DNA from 2 places in the Pseudarthrobacter sp. NPDC058329 genome. Region 1 is predicted to be linked to the other one. Evidence: riboswitches for the same ligand, from Rfam matches in the RefSeq annotation. Region 1 holds a riboswitch; the other holds the start of a gene.
What was found. Region 1 has a riboswitch for glycine ahead of gcvP (aminomethyl-transferring glycine dehydrogenase). Riboswitches for the same ligand answer to the same signal wherever they lie in the genome.
Positions count from the first base shown of each region.

Region 2: another riboswitch for glycine. It lies ahead of gcvP (aminomethyl-transferring glycine dehydrogenase); the one in region 1 lies ahead of gcvP (aminomethyl-transferring glycine dehydrogenase).

Region 1 is NZ_JBHVZR010000002.1:452-9,203, forward strand. Features, by position in the region: gene glyA (serine hydroxymethyltransferase) at 8-1,336, opposite strand; gene gcvH (glycine cleavage system protein GcvH) at 1,333-1,716, opposite strand; gene gcvT (glycine cleavage system aminomethyltransferase GcvT) at 1,929-3,077, opposite strand; gene gcvP (aminomethyl-transferring glycine dehydrogenase) at 3,088-5,958, opposite strand; glycine riboswitch at 6,120-6,217, opposite strand; gene ACFVYC_RS04510 (hypothetical protein) at 6,370-6,723, shown strand; gene ACFVYC_RS04515 (hypothetical protein) at 6,740-7,045, opposite strand; gene ACFVYC_RS04520 (VOC family protein) at 7,093-7,452, shown strand; gene ACFVYC_RS04525 (hypothetical protein) at 7,569-7,913, opposite strand; gene ACFVYC_RS04530 (hypothetical protein) at 8,021-8,155, opposite strand; gene ACFVYC_RS04535 (flavodoxin domain-containing protein) at 8,214-8,546, shown strand; gene ACFVYC_RS04540 (GPP34 family phosphoprotein) at 8,561-8,752, opposite strand, start outside.
Region 2 is NZ_JBHVZR010000010.1:141,448-150,199, reverse strand. Features, by position in the region: gene ACFVYC_RS14355 (MFS transporter) at 1-431, opposite strand, end outside; gene ACFVYC_RS14350 (TetR/AcrR family transcriptional regulator) at 497-1,036, shown strand; glycine riboswitch at 1,128-1,226, shown strand; gene gcvP (aminomethyl-transferring glycine dehydrogenase) at 1,405-4,332, shown strand; gene gcvT (glycine cleavage system aminomethyltransferase GcvT) at 4,342-5,502, shown strand; gene ACFVYC_RS14335 (L-serine ammonia-lyase) at 5,756-7,198, shown strand; gene ACFVYC_RS14330 (TspO/MBR family protein) at 7,246-7,791, opposite strand; gene ACFVYC_RS14325 (lipid II:glycine glycyltransferase FemX) at 7,992-8,752, shown strand, end outside.

The DNA of each region.
Region 1 (8,752 bases):
AAGGCACTTAGGCGAGGTTCGTGACGCCCGGGTACAGCGGGTGGGCGGCGGCGAGGGCTTCGACGCGGTGACGCAGGGACGAAAGGTCTGCGTCGGCGTCGGCCGTTAATGCCTCGGCGATGATGTCCGCAACCTCGCGGAAAGCGTCCTCGCCGAATCCGCGGGTGGCGAGCGCCGGGGTGCCGATGCGCAGGCCCGAGGTGACCATCGGCGGACGCGGGTCGAACGGAACGGCGTTGCGGTTGACCGTGATGTCGATGGCCGCGAGGCGGTCCTCGGCCTGCTGTCCGTTCAGTTCGCAGTCGCGGAGGTCCACCAGGACCAGGTGCACGTCCGTGCCGCCGGAGACCACGCTGATGCCCTTGGCAGTGACATCCGGCTGGACCAGGCGCTCGGCCAGGATCCGGGCGCCGGCCAGGACGCGCTCCTGGCGCTCCTTGAACTCGGCGGACGCGGCGATCTTGAACGCCACGGCCTTGCCCGCAATCACGTGCTCCAGCGGGCCGCCCTGCTGGCCCGGGAACACAGCCGAGTTAATCTTCTTGGCAATGTCGGCGTCGTTGGTCAGGATGATGCCACCGCGGGGACCGGCAAGGGTTTTGTGCGTGGTGGAGGTGGTGACGTGCGCGTGCGGCACCGGCGAGGGGTGCAGTCCCGCGGCCACCAGCCCGGCGAAGTGGGCCATGTCCACCATCAGGTAGGCGCCCACCGAGTCGGCGATCCGGCGGAACTCCGCGAAGTGCAGCTGCCGGGCGTAGGCGGACCAACCAGCCACGATCAGCGCGGGCTTGGTCTCCTGCGCCAGGCGCTCCACCTCGGCCATGTCCACGGTGTGGGTGTCCTCGCGGACGCCGTACGGGACCACGTTATAGAGCTTGCCGGAGAAGTTGATCTTCATGCCGTGCGTGAGGTGGCCGCCGTGGGCCAGGTTCAGGCCCATGATGGTGTCGCCCGGCTTGATCAGCGCGTGCATCACCGAGGCGTTGGCCTGGGCGCCGGAGTGCGGCTGCACGTTCGCGAAGTCCGCGCCGAACAGTGCCTTGATCCGGTCGATGGCGAGCTGTTCAATCACGTCCACGTGCTCGCAGCCGCCGTAGTAGCGCTTGCCCGGGTAGCCCTCGGCGTATTTGTTGGTCAGCACGGAGCCCTGCGCCTGCATGACCGCGACGGCGGTGTGGTTCTCCGAGGCGATCATCTCCAGGCCGTCGCGCTGGCGGGTGAGTTCGTCGTCGATCTTTGCGGCGATCTCAGGATCCAGGGCGGACAGGTCCGCGTCCAGCGACGGGGAAACGACCTGTTCGAAGGCGGTGCTTGTGCCCGCGGCCGCGGCGCTCACAGCTCGCCGCCGTTTGCTGCTGCGTACTCTTCCGCCGACATGAGCGGGCCTTCTTCGGTGACGGCCACCTTGAAAAGCCAGCCGGCGCCGTAGGGATCGTTGTTGATCAGGGCCGGATCGGAGACCACCTCGTCATTGATTTCCACAACTTCGCCGGTGACCGGTGCGTAGAGGTCGGAGACGGACTTGGTGGATTCCACCTCGCCGCAGGTCTCCCCCGCAGTCACCGTGGAACCAACCTCGGGCAGGTCCACGTACACAATGTCGCCCAGCGCTTCCGCAGCAACAGCCGAGATACCAATGTTGGTAGGCCCTGATCCGTCCGCAGCAACCCACTCGTGCTCGGCGGAGTACTTCAGTTCAGCAACAACTTTTGCCATATGTATCAATCCTTCTATCTGGTGTGCGAAAAGTGAGAGAGCGTTTGGCTAAAACCCACATTTAGTGCGAGAGCGTTTGGCTAAAACTCGCATTAAGTGAGAGAGCGTCGAAGGTACAAACGGTGACGATGGGGCTGGCATCCGGCAGCGTGCGTCAAAGCGACGAAGGAGCAGCACGCAGAGGATGTCAGCCCCGGCGTCACCCACGAGGGTTACTTCGGGCGCTTGTAGAACGGGAGTTGGACTACTTCGAAGGGCTCCGGCTTACCGCGGAGGTCGATGTTGAGGGCGGTGCCGGGTTCGGAGTGTTCGACGTCGACGTAGGCCAGGGCGATCGGGTAGCCGAGGGTAGGGCTTGGCTGGCCGGAGGTCACCTCACCCACAACGTTGCCGTCCTTGAGGACCGGGTAGTGGCTGCGGCCGGCGCGGCGGCCCAGGCCCTTGAGCCCCACGAGCTTGCGGCCGGAGGTGGAACCGGCGCCGAGTGCCTTGAGTTCGGCCAGCACGGCCTTGCCGATGAAGTCCGATTCCTTGGCCAGCGAAACCACCGGGCCCAAACCGGCGGCGTAGGGGTTGCCGTCGCGGGAGAGCTCGTTGCCGTAGAGAGGCATGCCGGCCTCGAGGCGCAGCGAGTCACGGCAGGCCAGACCGGCCGGGATGAGGCCCTGGCCGGCGCCAGCTTCCAGCAGAGCCTCCCAAAGGCCGGCGGCGTCCTCGTTGGGGACGTAGATTTCGAAGCCGTCCTCGCCGGTGTAGCCCGTGCGGGCCAGTAGCAGCTTCTGGACCGTACCGTTGACGGCGATGCCTACCTCGACGGCGGCGTAGTACTTCAGCTCCGTCACCAGCGACTGCTGCTCGGCCGGGACCAGCGTCAGCAGGATGGCCTCGGCGTTCGGTCCCTGCACGGCAATCAGCGAAGTCTCGGCGGACACGTCCTCAACAGTGACGTCGAAGCCGGCGGCCCGCTTGGCCAGCTCAGCCGCCACTATTTTGGCGTTGCCGGCGTTGGGGACCACCAGGTACTTGGCTGTTCCGTCCGCAGCCGCGGGAAGGCGGTACGTGATGAGGTCGTCGATGATGCCGCCGTCTTCATGGCAGATCAGCGAGTACTTGGCCTTGCCCACGGCCACGGCGGACAGCTTGCCGGCCAGGGCGTAGTCGAGGAAGGCTCCGGCGTCGGGGCCGGTGACCCAGACCTCGCCCATGTGGGAGAGGTCGAACAGGCCGGCCGCCTTCCGCACGGCGTGGTGCTCGGCCAGTTCGGAGCTGTACTTGAGGGGCATCTGCCAGCCGCCGAAGTCGGTGAAGGAAGCGCCCGCAATCTTGTGCTGCTCGTAGAGCGCTGTGTAGTTCTCAGTCATCGAAAATTCCTTAGTTCTCAAATGCGGTGTTGTCCTCGAACGCCTCGAGCGGCGGGCAGGAGCAGACCAGGTTGCGGTCCCCTGCTGCGCCGTCGATGCGGCCCACCGGGGGGAAGTACTTGTCCTGCCGGAGCGAGGCCACCGGGAAGGCGGCCTGCTCGCGCGGGTACGTCCGGTTCCAGTCGGAGGAGACGACGGCGGCTGCCGTGTGGGGTGCGTTGCGCAGTGGGGACTCCTCAACAGTGAAGTCGCCGGCGGCCACCTGCTCGATCTCCTTGCGGATGGTGATCATGGCTTCGATGAAGCGGTCGATCTCCGCGAGGTCCTCGGACTCGGTGGGCTCCACCATGAGCGTGCCGGCCACCGGGAAGGAGAGCGTGGGCGCGTGGAAGCCGAAGTCGATGAGGCGCTTGGCCACGTCCTCAGCCGTGACCCCGGTACGAGCCGTCAGTTCGCGGAGGTCCAGGATGCACTCGTGCGCCACCAGGCCGCTCTCGCCGGTGTAGAGGACCGGGAAGTGCTCATCCAGGCGGGCGGCTACATAGTTGGCCGCGAGCAGTGCGGACTTGGTGGCCTCGGTCAGGCCATGGCCGCCCATGAGCTTTACGTAGGCCCAGGAAATCGGGAGCACGCCGGCTGAGCCGAAGCGCGAAGCGGAAATCGCAACACCGTGGCCCTCTTCATGAGCGGCCTTGTTGGCGTCCCCCGGCATAAACGGTGCCAGGTGCGCCTTGGCAGCGACCGGCCCGACGCCGGGTCCGCCGCCGCCGTGCGGTATGCAGAACGTCTTGTGCAGGTTCAGGTGCGACACATCGCCACCGAACTTGCCCGGCTGAGCCAGCCCCACAAGAGCGTTCAGGTTGGCGCCGTCGACGTACACCTGGCCGCCGGCCGCGTGGATGGCGTCGCAGACTTCGCGGACGTCGGCGTCGTAGACGCCGTGGGTGGACGGGTACGTGATCATGATGGCCGAAAGGACGTCCTTGTGGGCCTCGATCTTGGCCTGCAGGTCGGCGTGGTCAATCGTGCCGTCGGCTGCGGTGGCCACCACAACAACCTTCATGCCGGCGAGTACTGCCGAGGCAGCGTTGGTGCCGTGCGCGGAGGCCGGGATCAGGCAGACGTTGCGCTGCGCCTCGCCGCGGGAGTGGTGGTAGCCGCGGATCGCGAGCAGCCCGGCGAGCTCGCCCTGGGACCCGGCGTTGGGCTGGATGGATACCTGGTCGTACCCGGTGATTTCAGCGAGGTCGGCTTCCAGGCCGGCGATGAGTTCACGCCAGCCGGCGGTCTGGGAGTCCGGGGCAAACGGGTGGATGGAGGCGAACTCGGGCCAGGAGATGGCTTCCATCTCGGCGGTGGCGTTCAGCTTCATGGTGCAGGAGCCCAGCGGGATCATGGTGCGGTCCAGCGCCAGGTCCCGGTCCGAGAGGCGGCGGATGTAGCGCAGCAGCTGGGTCTCGGAGCGGTGGGTGTTGAACACCGGGTGCTGCAGGTAGGTGGAGGTGCGCAGGACCGCTTCTGGCAGTTCGAAGCCCTCGGCGGACACCACCGGCCCCGCGCCAAAGGCGACCACCACCGCGGAGAGGACCTCCGGCGTCGTGGTTTCATCGACTGACACGCCAACTGTGTCCGCATCGATGAGGCGCAGGTTGATGCCGCGGGCTTCGGCGGCAGTGATCACCTTCGCGGCCTTGCCGGGTACGCGGACGGTGAGGGTGTCGAAGAAGGTCTCGGACACCAGTTCGCGGCCGGCGATCTTCAGCGTGGCGGCGAGGGCGCGGGCGTTGTTGTGGACGGCTTGGGCGATCGCCTTCAGGCCGTCGGGGCCGTGGTAAACGGCGTAGAAGGACGAGACGATGGCGAGCAGCGCCTGCGCGGTGCAGATGTTGGAGGTGGCCTTCTCGCGGCGGATGTGCTGCTCGCGGGTCTGAAGGGCCAGGCGGTAGGCGGGGACACCGGCGTCGTCCTTGGAAACGCCGACGATGCGGCCCGGGAGGGTGCGTTCCATGCCCTGGCGGACAGCCATGTAGGCGGCGTGCGGACCGCCGAAGAACAGCGGGACGCCGAGGCGCTGGGTGGAGCCGACGGCGATGTCCGCGCCCTGCTCGCCCGGCGGGGTGATCAGGGTGAGGGCCAGGAGGTCGGCGGCAACGGTGACCAGGGCGCCGCGCTCCTTGGCTTCGGCGATGACGGCGGACTGGTCCCAGACGCGGCCGGAGACGCCGGGCTGCTGGAGGACCACGCCGTTGATCTCACCTTCGGGCAGGCCTGCGGTGAGGTCGGCGATTTCCACCTCGAAGCCCAGGGCCTCGGCGCGGCCCAGCACGATGGCGATGGTCTGCGGCAGGAGGTCGGCGTCCAGGACGGTCTTGCCGTCCTTCGCCGTCTTGTTCTTGTTGGCGCGGCGCATCAGCAGCACGGCTTCGGCCACGGCGGTGGCTTCGTCGAGGAGGGACGCGTTCGCCACCGGGAGCGCGGTGAGGTCCTGGACCATGGTCTGGAAGTTCAGCAGTGCCTCGAGCCGGCCCTGGGAAATCTCGGGCTGGTACGGGGTGTAGGCGGTGTACCAGGCGGGGGCTTCGAGGATGTTGCGGCGGATCACCGGCGGGGTCACGGTGCCGTAGTAGCCCTGGCCGATCATCTGCACGGCCATCTTGTTTTTGCCGGCCAGCTTGCGGAGTTCGGCGAGGACCTGGACTTCGCTGAGGGCGCTCTCAAGGGTGAGCGGCGTGTCCTGGCGGATGGAATCGGGCACCGCGCTGTCAACGAGCCCATCGATGCTGTCGTAGCCGACAGCCTTGAGCATGGTGTCGACGTCGGACTGGCTGCGCGCGCCGATATGGCGGTCCGCGAAGGTGGTTGGGGACGATTGAACCGTCATGAGAGGAACTCCATAATTCAGGTGGCGCCTCAGCACCACGTTGATTCGGGTTCCTCCCCGCTCTGTATTGGACCTGAGAGTTTTGCGTTGCCCTGCCGTTTCGCAGGGCGCCGCTTGCACCGTCGGTGAGCCCGGTTGCCCGGACTGCTTTCCAGAGTTGCCTTGCCGCGGCGGTACGGGGGCCTGAGAGATTCCTGGGGAGGATTTGCTCCTACGGCGCCTGCAGAACGTACCGGCAGGACTCTCCCGCCGCAGATCATCAGCACGTGCCACTGGTGGGTGACACGGCTCACAGGCTATCCGGTTACTGTGCGGGATGCAAAACGTGGGGCCGGTTAGGGGCACCGGGAAGCTGACACGCGGAACGCGATACGGGATAATTGAAGACCCTTGAAGACGGGATGAGTCACGATGACCAGCCACACCATTGCCGTCCACATCACGGTGGACGATCAGTCCCACCCCGCAGCGGTCTCCGAATTGCTCGCTGAGTTGTCGTCCCGCTTCAAGGAGGTCACGCGGGCCGAATTCATGCTGGGCGGGCAGCGCTGGGGCGGCGCGGAAACGCTTAACGTCCGCCGGGTGAAGACCGCCGCCGATGTGGTGGCCGTGTCCGCCCGCGACCGGAGGCACCTGGCGGCGCAGCTGGAGGTGGCCCTGGCGCATCGCGAAGCCGGTTACGGGGATGCTGAGGTGGTTGCGCTGTGGGAATTCGCCAACAGCCTCGCGCGGACGCTCCGAATCAGCGGATCGGACTGGCTGTGAAGGTGGCGGGCGAAAACTAGTGCTTTTTGGGGCTGGCTTTCCTGCCGGTTCGGAACCCTGCCCAGAACGCCAGGACGAGCAGGCCTACGACGGCGACTGCCAGGCCGATCTGGGTCCCCTGGGTTACGAAGGCCATGCCGCTCCCGCTGAAAGGCTCGTTGCTCAAGGGCGCGTAGGCGAACCAGCCGACAAAGTCACGGTTCAGATATGCGATCAGGCCGCCAACCAGCACGGCAGCGGCGCCCGCGAAAGGCAGGACGGCGGTGACGCGCTTGGCGGGTTGGGACGGCTCGCGTTCCCCGGATGTGCTGATTTCCCCCATGCAGGCGAGTCTAGCGGGCACTCACCGCACGGGTTTAGGCTGGCCGGATGTTGACCATCGGCAGCACCGTCCTCGGCGTCAACGACGTCGCCCGCGCCACCGACTTCTGGCACGCCGCCCTCGGCTATGTCCCGCGGGAACCGGGTGACGATACGTGGGTGACCCTGGTGCCGGCGTCGGGCCCGGGAGCACAGCTGGCTCTCATGGTGAGCGAGACGCCCGTCCAGGACCACCCGCGCATCCACCTGGATCTGTACGCGGACAATCAGGACGCTGAGGTGGAACGGCTGATCGGGCTCGGCGCCCGGCGCGTTGACTGGGACCTGTACCCGGAGGACCCGGATTTCGTCGTCCTCGCCGATCCCGACGGAAACCGGTTCTGCGTCATCGACAAGAGCCCGCGGTAGTTTCGCGGCGTCGCCATCGAGGCACAGAAGGCGGTCAGCGGACGACGACGGAACTTCCCGCCGTCGTCCGCTGCCTTGGCAGGGCCCTCCATTGCGCCCCTTGCCCGATGCCGCGGCTAGGCGGCTAGCGGCATATCGAAGAGTTGCTCGGCAAGAATGATCAAGTGGCGGGGAGCGTCGCCCTCTTCGCCGGGGTGACCGTGGCCCAGGAACAGGGCGGTTCCGTGAACGGTTTCGTCGAGGTCGATGCCTGCCTCGCGGATGAGGACTTCGGCCCGAAGATTCTCCGTGTGCTTGATCCCATCGCTGTCCAGGTAGGCATGCCAGTCCGTGCCGGCGATCTGCCCGATGCCCCCTGCTGCCACTCGCTGCAGTGCTGCCAGGTCCAACTCCACGGATCTGATGTGGACCGGCTGAACCAGGCGGGCAGGGATTATCAAGGCGTTAAAGGATGTGTTCATGGTGGTGTCCTTGGAACTCAGTGCTTGGCGCGGCGCCTGTGCGCCGCCGGGGTGACGCGGGCAGCCGGGCGGGCTAGGAGTCCCGCAACCGGCTGCCCGCGGGCCAGTTAGCGCTGGTTTTTGCGCGGCTTTACGAAATTGATTTCGCTGTTTTCGCTTTTAGCTCTTTTGTCGGCTCTTTTTTCGAGGATCGACTTGCCGACTTTTTTAGCGGCACCGCTTTTCGGGGATTTTCCTGACATCGGAATCACGCCTTTCCATGCTTTGCGTTACCCGATACCATACCGGCTTTTATTTTTAATGCCAGTCTGCAAAGAAAGCCCAACTTCTGCCGCAGCGGCTGCGTCAGCGAGGGGTGCGGAGCATGACCAGTTCCGTTACGCCACTTTCCCAATCCTGACCTGCGGTCCGTTGCCTGTATTTTTCAGTCAATTCCCACAACACAATTCAGAATGCCGCGGATTTGTTTTTCGCGATTGTCAGTGGTTACGCGCCAATTCCAGCTCTCCTGCTTTTTCGGGCTTCGATGCTGTGATTGTTGGGGCCTCAGTCCACATGGGGAAACACGAGGACTATGTCCGGGACTTCGTCCAAACGAACCGAGCGATCCTCGAAGCATCCAGTTCCTGGTAGTTCCGGAGGCAGCATCACAAGGTGGCGGCTTCCTCCTCCGCCAGCCTGATCATCCGAAGCTCGTCCTCCACGGCGCGGGACGGCCAGTAGTCCTTGGACAGCTCGCTTGCCCGGATTCGATCCGCATCCGGGAAGAGCTTGCCGAGCAGGCCGGCCGCCTGAAGCAGGGCGATCAGCACGATCGTCCTGGGGTCGGGCGCCTTGGA
Region 2 (8,752 bases), on a different contig from region 1:
AGGGACAGCGTGGAGGGCATCAGCATGGCGCCGAAGAAGCCCAGGGCGGCTCGGCCGGCAATGAGCCAGCCGGCGGTGGGGGCAAAGGCCGTTACTGCTGACACTGCGGCGAAACCGATGCTGCCGGTGATCAGGAGTCGGCGCCGCCCAATGCGGTCGCCCAGGCTGCCCATTGCCACAAGCAGCCCGGCCAGTACCAGCGGGTAGGCGTCCACAATCCACAGGAGCTCAACCCCGGACGTGCCCAGTGCGCCCGCGATCGCGGGCAGTGCGAAGGTCAGCGCCGTGTTGTCAACGGCTACCAGGAGGACAGGAAACATCAGCAACCCCAGGGCGAGCCAGTCGCGCCATGTTCCGCCGGGAGCCGGCTCAACTGGAGCGGATGGAGCACTGCGGGTGATGTTCTGTGGGGAGGCGGCTGAAGACAACATCCCGTAACTATACCGTCCGGACGGTATAGTTATAAAACCCGATTCAACAATGGATGATTGAAACCATGCCCCGAAAACCCGTAGCGCGAGATGCAGTCCTCGATGCCTTTGAAGAACTCCTGATCGATGTGGGGGAAAGGGCTGCCACCCTGGACGCGGTGGCGAAGCGTGCCGGCGTCTCCAAAGGCGGCCTTTTGTACCACTTCCCCAACAAGGAAGCCCTGATCTCCGCCACCCTTGAGCGGCTTGACCGCCTGGCAGGGGAGGACCTCGCCGTTATGGCAGCTGCGCCGGAAGGGGCGGCAGCGTATTTCATCCGGTCATCGCTCTGGTCCGATACGCCCATGGACCGTTCCTTTGTAGCCGCGACGCGCCTGGCCGAGGTGGCCCACGAGGACGCCCGCCGCCGCTTTGCTGCCATCCAGCAGCAATGGCTGGAGCTCATCGGAAAAGACGTGGGCCCGGCGATGGCAAAGGCCGTGCTCTACATGGGGGACGGGCTGTATTTCAATGCGATGTGGGAAAGCGGGCCCTCCGGACAAGCCGGCGGAAGGCAGGCCGACGTGGATGAACTTCTTGCCGCCGTGGAGCGGTTGAGGGGCTGACGGGCATTTGCCCCACAGCCCGCGGCATAGGAGAATTACTGAATGTGTGGGCCGTCCCTGGCCCTTGAAAACAACCCAAGTGAATAGCCTTTGATCTGCGGCGGGAGAGTTCTGCCAGAAGGTACAAGCAGGCGCCGTAGGAGCAAATCCTCCCCAGGAATCTCACAGGCCCATGTACCGCCGCGGCGAGGCACCTCTGGAAAGTAGCAGGCCGTCCGCCTGGATATCCGGTCCCGGATAACCTGGACTGCTGGGCTCACCGACGGTGCAAGCGGGGCCCGCTGAAGCAGGCAACGCGGAAACTCTCAGGTCCAATACAGAGCGGGGAGGACCCGAATCGATGTGGCGTACCCTGCGCCGCCTTAGTTATGGAGTTCCTCGTGACTGTATCTCCGGCCTCCGCCTTCCCGGCCCCCGCCTCCCCGGCCCCCGCCTACCCGGCCTCCGGCCCCCAGGCTTCTTCCGCCGCGACCTTCGTTGACCGGCATATCGGCGCGCGCCGGGAGGCCGACGTCGACACCATGCTCAAGGCCGTGGGCTACCACACCGTGGACGCGCTGGTGGATACCGCCGTCCCCAAGGACATCCGGCAGGACTCCGCACTGGAACTTGCAGGCGCCCTCAGCGAGGTGGAGGCACTCGCTGAACTCCGCCGGCTGGCAGCCAGGAACAAGACCGCCGTGCAGATGATCGGCCAGGGCTACTACGACACCGTGACGCCCCCGGTGATCCGCCGCAACATCCTTGAGGGCCCGGCCTGGTACACCGCGTACACCCCGTACCAGCCCGAGATTTCCCAGGGCAGGCTCGAGGCGCTGCTGAACTTCCAGACCATGGTCCAGGATTTGGTGGGCCTGCCCATCGCCAACGCCTCCTTGCTGGACGAAGCCACCGCTGTGGCTGAAGCCGTGCTGATGATGCGCCGCGCCAACAAAAACAAGGATGCGCGCGACGGCAAGACGGTTCTGGACGCCGACTGCCTGCCGCAGACCATCGCCATCGTCAAGGGCCGGGCTGAGGCGCTGGGCTTCGAAGTCGAGGTGGCGGATCTCTCCAAGGGACTGCCCGACGGCGCCGTCAACGGTGTCGTGCTTCAGCAGCCCGGGGCTTCCGGCCGGGTCTTCGACCACAGCGAAGTGATCGCCGACGCCAAGGAGCGCGGCGCGCTGGTGACCGTTGCCGCCGATTTGCTCGCCCTGACCCTGATCACGCCTCCGGGCGAGCAGGGAGCGGATATCGCCGTCGGCTCGGCGCAGCGCTTCGGTGTTCCCCTGTTCTACGGCGGACCGCACGCCGCCTACATGGCAGTGCAAAAGGGCCTGGAGCGTTCCATGCCCGGCCGCCTGGTGGGCGTTTCCAAGGACTCCGCCGGGGTTCCTGCCTACCGCCTGGCACTGCAAACCCGGGAGCAGCACATCCGCCGGGAGAAGGCCACGTCCAACATCTGCACTGCGCAGGCACTGCTGGCCATCGTGGCCTCGATGTACGCGGTGTACCACGGCCCCGAGGGGCTGAAGGCGATTGCCGAGTCCGCCCACAGCCATGCCAGGAATCTCGCCGCCGCGCTCAAGGCCGCCGGTCTCGAGGTGCTGCACACCAGCTTCTTCGACACCGTTACAGTCTCGGTGCCGGGCAAGGCTGCGGGCATCGTGGCCGCCGCCGAGGCAAAGGGCATCAACCTGCGCAGCATCGACGCGGACACGGTGGGCTTCTCCACTGATGAAACCACGACGACGGATATCTCCGCCCGGCTGCTGGACGCCTTCGGCGTCTCAGCCGGCTCCGAAGGTGACGCCGGCTTTGGCCTGGACGCCGCCGTCGAACGTTCCTCGACCTTCCTGCAGCACCCGGTGTTCAACACCTACCGGTCCGAGACCCAGCTGCTGCGCTACATCCGGAAGCTTTCGGACCGGGACCTGGCGCTGGACCGCACCATGATCCCGCTGGGTTCCTGCACCATGAAGCTGAACGCCACCGCCGAGATGGAAGCCATCTCCTGGCCGGAGTTTGCCTCCATCCACCCGTTCGCCCCGGATTCCCAAACCGAGGGCTGGCGCGAACTGATCGCGGACCTGGAGGCTCAGCTCACCGAGATTACCGGGTACGACCAGGTGTCCATCCAGCCCAACGCCGGGTCCCAGGGCGAGCTCGCGGGCCTGCTGGCGATCCGCGGCTACCACCACTCCCGCGGCGAGGCCCAGCGCAACGTCTGCCTGATCCCGGCCTCCGCGCACGGCACCAACGCAGCGTCCGCTGTCCTGGCGGGCATGAAGGTGGTGGTGGTGGCCACGGCCGCCGACGGCACCATCGACCACGCGGACCTGTACGCCAAGATCGAGGCCAACAGGGATGCGCTGTCCTGCATCATGATCACCTACCCGTCCACCCACGGCGTGTACGACGCCGACGTCCGCGAAGTCTGCGATGCCATCCACGCAGCCGGCGGCCAGGTGTACATCGACGGTGCCAACCTCAATGCGCTGGTCGGACTGGCCCAGCCCGGCAAGTTCGGTGGCGATGTGTCGCACCTGAACCTGCACAAGACGTTCTGCATCCCGCACGGCGGCGGCGGACCCGGCGTCGGACCGGTGGCCGCCAAGGCACACCTGGCACCGTTTATGCCCGGCAACGCGGCCACCTGGACCGAAGGCAACGACGTGCCGATCTCGGCGTCGAAGTACGGTTCCGCCGGCGTGCTCCCCATCTCGTGGGCGTACGTGAAGCTCATGGGCGGCCAGGGGCTCACCGAAGCCACCAAGTCCGCGCTGCTCGCCGCGAACTACATCGCGGCGCGCCTGAATGATTTCTTCCCGGTCCTGTACACGGGAGAAGGCGGGCTGGTGGCGCATGAGTGCATCCTGGACCTGCGTGAACTGACCGCGAGGACCGGGGTCACCGCCGAGGATGTGGCCAAGCGCCTCATTGACTACGGCTTCCACGCTCCTACCCTGGCGTTCCCCGTTGCCGGCACCCTGATGGTGGAGCCCACGGAGTCCGAGGACCTCGGCGAGATCGATCGCTTTATTGAGGCCATGATGTCCATCCGCGCCGAAATCGACCAGGTGGAGCAGGGGGACTTCACTGTTACCGAGAGCCCGCTGCGCAACGCACCGCACACCGCCGCCGCGGCCATCAGCAGCGACTGGGACCGCGCCTACCCGCGTGAGCAGGCGGTGTTCCCCGTGAAGGCGCTCAAGCAGGACAAGTACTTCCCGCCCGTGGGCCGCATCGACGGCGCGGCAGGGGACCGCAACCTGATCTGCTCCTGCCCGCCGCTTTCCGAGTTCGAAAACTAAGGCTCCGCCATGAGTGAGAAGTACACCGCTCTCCACGACGAGCACAAGAAGCTGGGCGCATCCTTCACCGACTTCGGCGGCTGGCAGATGCCCCTGAAGTACAGCTCCGAACTCGCCGAGCACCACGCCGTCCGCAAAAGCGCCGGCCTCTTCGACCTCTCCCACATGGGTGAGGTCTGGGTCACCGGTCCTCAAGCGGCGGCGTTCCTGGACTACGCGCTGGTAGGAAAGATTTCGGCCATGCCCGTGGGCAAGGCCAAGTACTCACTGATCTGCAACGAGGACGGCGGCATCATCGACGACCTCATCATCTACCGGCGCCCCGCGGCCGCAGGCACAGGCAGCGACGGTACCGACGTTTTCCTGGTGGTGCCCAATGCAGGCAACGCCACGGTGGTGGCTGATGCCCTCAGCGAACGGGCAGCAGGATTCGACGTCGTGGTCAATGACGCTTCAGACGCGACCTCGCTGATCGCTGTCCAGGGCCCGAAGGCGCAGGAGCTGCTGCTCCGCCTGGTTCCGGCGGCCCGGCACAGCCTGGTGAGGGACCTCAAGTACTACGCCGCTGTCGAGGTCCCGTTCCTGGTGGCCGGCGCGGGGCTGGACCTCCTGCTCGCGCGCACCGGCTACACCGGCGAGGACGGGTTCGAGATCTTTGTAGCGAACGACGACGCCCCCGGCCTTTGGCAGGCTCTCGTCGCCATTGCGGAGGAGGGGGAGTTGACGCCCGCGGGCCTGGCCTCCCGCGATTCCCTCCGCCTGGAAGCGGGGATGCCGCTGTACGGCAACGAACTCTCCCTCCAGGGCGACCCGTTTTCCGCAGGCCTGGGACCCGTTGTCGGGCTCTCCAAGGAAGGCGACTTTGTGGGCAAGGCCGCGCTGGCCGCCCGAAAGGAAGCCGGTGCCGGTACCACGTCCGGCCGCAGGCTCGTGGGCCTCAAAGGCCTGGGCCGGCGCGCAGGCCGCGCCCACTACCCGGTCCTCAAGGACGGCAGCGTCGTCGGCGAAGTCACTTCAGGCCAGCCTTCACCCACCCTGGCATACCCCATCGCCATGGCGTACGTGGACGTCCAGTTCACCGAAGTGGGTACCGCCCTGGAGGTTGACCTCCGCGGGAAACCAGAGCCGTTCGAAGTGGTCAACCTCCCGTTCTACAAGCGGGCCAAGTAGGTTTTCGTGGTTAGCTTCGGGACCGGCGGACCGGACATTTTCACGCCTGCTGCTCCTTCGTCGCTTTGACGCAGGCTTTCGAAAAGTCCGGCTCCGCGGGCCCCTTGTGCGAGTGTTTCGCTGGGTGCATGGGCCCACGGTGGGTGACCGGATTCCGGAAGCGTGCGTCAGAGGCGAGGAACGAGCCAGCACGCGGAGGAATTCGGTCACCCGCCTCCCAACCCGACCACGAAGTATCTAGTTAGGAACCGCAATGGCTGTTGGAGTCTTTGACCTTTTTTCGATCGGGATTGGGCCCTCTAGTTCTCATACTGTGGGGCCGATGCGGGCTGCTGCCGTATTCGCTGAGGAGCTGAAATCCTCCGGCGCCCTGGACCGTGTGTCATCGCTGCGGGTGGATCTGTACGGTTCGCTGGCGGCGACGGGGCACGGGCACGGGACGATGACCGCCATTTTGCTGGGGTTGGAGGGGTTCCATCCGGAGCTGATCCTGCCGGACGAGGTGGAGGAGCGGCTGGCGGCGATCGAGGAGACCGGCACGTTGCAGCTGGCCGGTGCTGTTCCGCTGCGGTATGGGGTGAAGGACATGGTGCTGCGGCCGCTGACCATCCTGCCGCGGCACACCAATGGCATGACCTTCACCATCTTCGACGCAGCGGACGAGATCCTGCACACGGCCACGTTCTTTTCCGTGGGTGGCGGCTTCATTGTCCGCGAGGGCGAGGAGGATGCTGCGCAGCAGGAGTTGGAGGAGTCCAAGAAGGACCTGCCGCTGCCCTTCCGCACCGCCGCCGAGCTGCTGGAGCACTGCCGCGCAACGGGGCTGGGGATCAGCGACGTGATGCGGGTCAACGAGGAAGACAGCCGCACTCCCGAGGAAATCCGGGCGGGCCTGCTGCATATCTACTCCGTGATGGAGGGCTGCGTGGCTACCAGCCTGAAGCGGGAAGGTGTGCTGCCCGGCGGGCTGAAGGTCCGCCGCCGCGCCCCTGACTGGTACGACCGGCTGAAAAAGGAAAGTTCCCGCCCCGCTTCGGGCAACCCGGACAGCGAAGGCGAGGACGAGGCCTTCCATGACCCGAAGTATTGGCAGGAGTGGGTTAACTTGATCGCCCTGGCGGTGAACGAGGAGAACGCCTCCGGCGGCCGGGTGGTCACCGCGCCCACGAACGGGGCGGCCGGGATCATCCCGGCGGTGCTGTACTACGCGCTGCATTTTGCGCCCGGGATGGAAAACGCCACCCAGGAGGACCGCGAGGACGTGGTGGTGAAGTTCCTGCTCACCGCCGCCGCCGTCGGAGTCCTCTACAAGGAGCAGGCATCCATCTCCGGTGCCGAGGTGGGCTGCCAGGGCGAGGTGGGATCGGCGTCGTCGATGGCCGCCGCGGGACTGGCCGAGGTGATGGGCGGGACCCCGGCGCAGGTGGAGAACGCCGCCGAGATCGCGATGGAGCACAACCTCGGCCTGACCTGTGACCCGATCGGCGGCCTGGTCCAGGTGCCCTGCATCGAACGGAACGCGATCGCCGCCGCGAAGGCGATCAACGCGGCAAAGATGGCGCTCTGGGGCGACGGCTCACACCGGGTATCCCTCGACGAAGTCATTGTGACCATGCGCGAGACCGGTAAGGACATGAGCTCCAAATACAAGGAAACGGCCATGGGCGGCCTCGCCGTCAACGTCGTCGAATGCTAAAAGGCCGGCGTCCGCAGTGGACGTGCTGTTGACGTGGGACGCCCCCGTCAGTTGTGGACGGCGGCCCACCAGTTGAGCGTGGCGGCGAACACCAGCCAGCTGATGTACGGCAGCAGGAGCAGCCCGGCGGCGCGGCTGATGGGGCCGAAATACATCACGGTCACGGAGACGGCGGCAATAAGGGCAAGGATGATCCCCAGCGCCAGCCACAGGGCAGCCGTGCCGAGGGCGGGGTAAAGACCGAAAAACACAGGAGTCCACGCCAGGTTCAGTGCCAGTTGGATTCCGTAGGCCGTCAGAGCCCGCTTGGTCCACGGTGCCCGCGTCCGCCACACCAGCCAGGCGGCGACCGCCATCGCCGTGTAGAGGAAAGTCCAGACCGGGCCGAAGACACTGTTGGGCGGTGACCAAGGGGCCTTATCGGCGGTGGTGTACCAGCCGTCCACGTTGTTGAAAGTGGCAATGGACCCGAGCCCCGCAACCAGGAACGACGCAGCCAGGAGGGCGACTAAAGCCAGCGCTTGCCTGCCCGCACCCGGCGGTTCAGCGTCGTTATCCTGCGGGAGCGTCAACTTTCCGGGGTGCGGCTGCATGCTTCAACCCTCGCCAACACCCTTCCCGGAGTCAAGCAGGTGTGGCATGGGTGGAACGGGGCCGGCCCGTGCCGCTAGAAAAGCCCCCTGCCCGCCAGGCTGGAATGCCCGAACGCCGCCAGGCTTTAGACTTGAGGCTGCATGTCCGCACGCAGCCACGAGTACAGAACCGCGCACAACCCTGATTGGACACGGCCCCCTTGCGAGAATTCACCGCACGTTTTGCCACCGCCGAGGAAATTGAAAACTGGGACAAGCACGTCACTGCCAACCCGAACGGCGGCAACATGCTGCAGTCGGCAGCGTATGCGTCGGTTAAGAACGGCACTGGCTGGAAGGTCCGCTTCCTGGTGCTGGAAAGTTCCGGCGCAGCCAGCTACAACCTGGTTCTCGAAAAGCGGTTCCCGGTGCTGGGCCGGCTCTGGTACCTCATCAAAGGCCCCGACCTCGCTGACTCCGGTGACCTGAAAGCCGCCCTCCAGGCCTGCGCCGAGTTTGCCCGCGCCAGGAAACTCAACGTCTTTACCATAAAGATCGAACCGGACGTCGTTGATTCAGCCGAAGCCCAGGCTCACCTGGCCGTTGCCGGCCTGGTCAAGGCTCCCAACATCCAGTCCAACGACTCCACGGCCCTGCTGGACATCTCCGGCCCGGAAGAAGCCGTCTTTAAGGCGATCTCCTCCCGCGCCCGCAACGCTATCCGCCGCGCCGAGCGGGAAGGCTGCGAAGTACTCCGGAAGGAACACGGCCCGGAGGCCTACCGAACGCTCTACGACCTGATGGCGGACACCGTCAACGCCAAAGGCTCCATGCCGCTGCGCAGCTACGAGTACTACGCGGCGTTCTGGGACGAGTTCTGCAACCGCGGCCAAGGCAACTTCTTCTTCGTTTACGAGGACGGCAAACCCAGCGTGGGCGCGTTCGTCATCAACTACGGAGCCAAAGCCACGTACAAGGACGG